DNA from 2 places in the Mesorhizobium sp. M1A.T.Ca.IN.004.03.1.1 genome. Region 2 is predicted to be linked to the other one. Evidence: riboswitches for the same ligand, from Rfam matches in the RefSeq annotation. Region 2 holds a riboswitch; the other holds the start of a gene.

Region 1 (2,390 bases), on a different contig from region 2:
GACCGACGATCTGGCCGTGGTCGAGGATGAACGGCACCTCGTGGCTGCGCACTTCAAGCACCGCGCGACTGCCGCTGCCGCCGGCGGCGGAATGGCCGAAGCCCGGGTCGAAAAAGCCGGCATAGTGGACGCGGAACTCGCCGACCAGCGGATCGAAAGGCGTCATCTCGGCGGCATAGAGCGGCGGCACGTGCACGGCTTCGCGAGAGACCAGGATGTAGAACTCGTCCGGGTCGAGCACGAGCTCGCCGGCCCCGCTCTTGTAGAGCGGTTCCCAGAAGTCGACCACATCCTGAGCGGCGCGCTTGTCGACGTCGACGAGGCCGGTGTGGTGCTTGCCGCGATAGCCGACCAGGCCATCCTTGTCGCCGTCGAGATCGATAGAGAGCGCAATGCCGCCGCCGGAGATGTTGGGCGGCTCGGTCGCAACCAGCATCTCGGCGTGATGGAGGTCACGCAACTCATTCTCCGACAGCACGGCGTTGCCGGTGCGGAAGCGGATCTGCGACAGGCGCGAGCCGGCGCGCACGACGATCGGGAAGGTGCGCGGGCTGACCTCGAGGTAGAGCGGGCCATGATAGCCGGCGACGATCTTATCGAATTCATGGCCGCGGTCGGTCATGACACGCGTGAAAATGTCGAGCCGTCCGGTCGAGCTCTTCGGGTTGGCCGAAGCCGAGACTTCCGCTGGCAGCGCCAGGCTTTCCTGCAGCGGCACGATGTAGACGCAGCCCGTCTCCAGCACCGCACCCTCGGCGAGGTTGATCTCATGCAGCTTCAGCCGGTCCAGCTTGTCGGCCACCAGATGATCGGGACCGGGCAGAAAGGAAGCCCGCACGCGAAAGGCCTTGTCGCTAAGTCTGAGATCGAGGCTGGCCGGCTGGATCTGGTTGGTGTCGAGCGCGCGCGGCGACTTCAGCGCGCCCGACTGGAAGAGCGCCGCGATGTCCTGATCCGGAAGAATGCCTGTCTGCCGCAATGTCTGGCTCCGGGCGAAGTCATTGTCGTCGCAGTTTCCTGTCGCAAAACCGCGGGACACTTTTGCGGAGGCTGCCTGGTACAACCCTCTTAATCAAGCCGGCAATTGACGCAAGCGCGGTGCGGGTCTAAAGGGTCGTTATCCCGTGGTGATTTGGCCGGTCGGCTTGCAGCCACGTTAAACAAGTCGCTAAAGGACCGTCGGGCCGCAAGGCCGTATGGACCGGTTGCGACGTCGCGGCCGGTTTTTTTGTGTTTGGAAGCAGGGCGATGACCAAGACGCGTAACTGGAAACCTCAGACGGCACTCGTGCATGGCGGGACGCTGCGTTCCGGCTTCGGCGAGACCGCCGAGGCGATGTATCTCACCCAGGGCTATGTCTACGAGACGGCCCAGGCAGCGGAAGCCCGCTTCAAGGGCGAGGAACCCGGCTTCATCTATTCGCGCTACGCCAACCCGACCGTCGATATGTTCGAGAAGCGCATGTGCGCGCTGGAAGGCGCGGAAGACGCACGTGCCACCGCTTCCGGCATGGCCGCCGTGTCCGCCGCCCTGCTCTGCAGCGTCAAGGCCGGCGATCACATCGTTGCGGCGCGAGCCCTGTTCGGTTCCTGCCGCTGGGTGGTCGAGACGCTGGCGCCGCGCTATGGCATCGAGGCGACGCTGATCGACGGCACCGACATTGCCAATTGGGAAAAAGCGGTCAGGCCGAACACCAAGCTGTTCTTCCTGGAAAGCCCGACCAACCCGACGCTGGAAGTGGTCGATATCGCCGCTGTCGCCGCTTTAGCCAATTCGATCGGCGCACGCGTGATCGTCGACAACGTCTTTGCCACGCCGCTGCAGCAGAAGCCGCTGCAGCTCGGCGCCCATATCGTGGTCTACTCGGCGACCAAGCATATCGACGGACAAGGCCGCTGCCTCGGCGGCGTCATCCTGTCGGACAAGAAGTGGATCGACGAGAACTTGCACGACTATTTCCGGCACACCGGCCCGAGCCTGTCGCCATTCAACGCATGGACGCTGCTGAAGGGCCTCGAGACGCTGCCGCTGCGCGTGCGCCAGCAGACCGAAAGCGCCGGCAAGATCGCGGACTTCCTGGCTGGCCGGGCGGAGATCGCCCGCGTCATCTATCCGGGCCGGGCCGACCATCCCCAGGCGGATATCGTCAGGAAGCAGATGTCGGGCGGCTCGACGCTGATCTGCCTTGACGTCAAGGGCGGCAAGCAGGCGGCCTTCGCCTTGCAGAACGCGCTCGACATCGTGCTGATCTCGAACAACCTCGGCGACGCAAAGAGCCTGATCACGCATCCGGCGACGACGACGCACAAAAACCTCAGCGACGAGGCGCGCGCCGAGCTCGGCATCGGACCAGGCACGCTCAGGCTCTCCGTCGGGCTGGAGGATACCGA
Region 2 (2,390 bases):
GATCAGGCCGATGCCGACCAGCGCTATTCTTCCGAACATCGGTGCTGTCATGGTGCTTCAGCTTTTCAGAAATGTCTTGAGCGCCTCGACGACGCCGCGATTGGCCTCCTCGATGCCGATGCTCATGCGCAGCGCGTTGGGAAAGCCGTAGCCGGTGACGCGCCGCAGGATGTAGCCGCGCGCGCTGAGATAGTCGTCCGCGGCCGCTGCCGAATGCTTTTTGTTGTCGGGGAAGTGGATCAGCAGGAAATTGCCGACGCTGGGCGTCACGCGCAGCCCGAGCCCGGTCAGCTCCTCGCTGACCCAGGCAAGCCACTTCTCGTTATGCGCCACGCTGCGCTCGACATGGGCGCGGTCGCGGATGGCCGCGATGCCGGCCTCGATCGCGGTTGCATTGACGTTGAAGGGCCCGCGCACCCGGTTGATGGCATCGACGATATGCGCCGGTCCGTACATCCAGCCGATGCGTGCGCCGCCGAGGCCGAGCTTGGAGAAGGTGCGGGTCATGACCACGTTCTCCGAGCTCCCGGCCAGCTCGATGCCGGCTTCATAGTCGTTGCGCCGCACATATTCGGCATAGGCCGCGTCGAGCACCAGGAGCACGCTCTTGGGCAGTCCGGCATGCAGCCGGCGCACCTCCTGGAACGGCACATAAGTGCCGGTCGGATTGTTGGGGTTGGCGAGGAACACGATCCGCGTCGCCGGCGTCACCGCGGCGAGGATTGCGTCGATGTCGGCGCGCTCGTCCGTCTCCTTGACCGCCACCGGCTTGGCGCCGGCGGCTTGGATATAGATCTTGTAAACCATGAAGGCGTGTTCGGTGAACACGGCCTCGTCTCCCGGCGCGAGATAGGTCTGCGCCAGCAGCCCCAGGATCTCGTCGGAGCCATTGGAGCAGACGATGTTTGCCGGATTGAGGCCGTGCACATCGGCGATCGCCTCGCGCAGCCGGCGGGCGGAGCCGTCGGGATAAACGTCCAATTTGGCAGCCACCTCCCGGGCGGCCTCGATCGCCTTCGGCGAGGGCCCGAGCGGATTCTCATTGGACGACAGCTTGTAGACCTTCGTCACGCCGGCCGGCGCGGTGCTTTTTCCCGGCACATAGGCCTCGATGTCCATGATGCCCGCGCGGGGCGTCGGACGTGGCTGATCCTGCTTCATGTCACAAATCCGTCGAGAGGCCCTGGTTCGAGGCCGCAGCGGAAATACAGGCGGTGGCCCCGAATGTCGAGGGGCCGGCGCGCTCGCGCGTAGGCAGACCGTTGACGAAGCGCGGCGCTGGCCCTAGAAGAACAGCCGGATCTCCCGTGGTGATTTGGCCGGTCGGCTTGCAGCCACGTTAAACAATTCGCTAAAGGGCCGTTTGCAACCTGTAACCGGCTTTGCGAAGGCAGGCCGGTTTTTTGTTGTCCGTTGCCGGCCGGACGCCGTATCGCGAGATCGATGCGACTGGATGGGGAATGCAATGGCCGCTCAGCGCGCTCCAAGGACCAACCACGAGGCCGACCAACCGTCGAGCCCGGTGTTGCAGTTCGGTCCCGACAAGCCGCTAAAACTCGATGCGGGCACCGTGCTGTCGCCGTTCCAGGTCGCTTACCAGACCTACGGCGCCCTCAACGACGCCCGCTCCAACGCCATCCTCGTCTGCCACGCGCTGACCGGCGACCAGCATGTCGCCAGCACCAACCCGGTGACCGGCAAGCCGGGCTGGTGGGAGGTGCTGATCGGCCCCGGCAGGATCATCGACACCAGCCGCTTTTTTGTCATTTGCGCCAACGTCATCGGCGGCTGCCTCGGCTCCACCGGCCCGGCCTCGACCGATCCGGCGACAGGCAGGCCCTATGGGCTCGACCTGCCGATCATCACCATCCGCGACATGGTGCGGGCGCAGCTGATGCTGGTCGATCATTTCGGCATCGAGAAGCTGTTCTGCGTGCTCGGCGGCTCGATGGGCGGCATGCAGGTGCTGCAATGGGCCGCAAGCTACCCGGAACGCGTCTTCTCCGCGTTGCCGATCGCCACCGGCGCCCGCCATTCCTCGCAGAACATCGCCTTCCACGAGGTCGGGCGGCAGGCTGTCATGGCCGATCCGGACTGGCACGGCGGCAAATATCTCGATTTCGGCAGGCGGCCGGAAAAGGGGCTCGCCGTGGCGCGCATGGCCGCGCACATCACTTACCTCTCGGAAGCAGCGCTGCACCGCAAGTTCGGCCGCAACCTGCAGGATCGCGAGGCGCTGACCTTCGGCTTCGACGCCGATTTCCAGATCGAAAGCTATCTGCGCCATCAGGGCATGACCTTCGTCGACCGTTTCGACGCCAACTCCTACCTCTATCTGACCCGCGCTATGGACTATTTCGACCTCGCCGCCGACCACGGCGGACGGCTGG

Evidence for each region. A riboswitch is a leader RNA that binds a small molecule or an ion and turns the genes downstream of it on or off. The one in region 2 is predicted to bind S-adenosylmethionine.
Region 1: linked by a shared signal. The riboswitch ahead of EOD29_RS21085 (O-succinylhomoserine sulfhydrylase) and the one ahead of EOD29_RS15355 (homoserine O-acetyltransferase) in region 2 are both predicted to bind S-adenosylmethionine.

Annotation. Positions count from the first base shown of each region.
Region 1 covers NZ_RZTV01000006.1:272,690-275,079, reverse strand. The annotation lists gene EOD29_RS21090 (2'-deoxycytidine 5'-triphosphate deaminase) at 1-979, opposite strand, end outside; SAM riboswitch at 1,115-1,192, shown strand; gene EOD29_RS21085 (O-succinylhomoserine sulfhydrylase) at 1,249-2,390, shown strand, end outside.
Region 2 covers NZ_RZTV01000004.1:293,408-295,797, forward strand. The annotation lists gene EOD29_RS15345 (prephenate/arogenate dehydrogenase family protein) at 1-51, opposite strand, end outside; gene hisC (histidinol-phosphate transaminase) at 58-1,161, opposite strand; SAM riboswitch at 1,298-1,375, shown strand; gene EOD29_RS15355 (homoserine O-acetyltransferase) at 1,466-2,390, shown strand, end outside.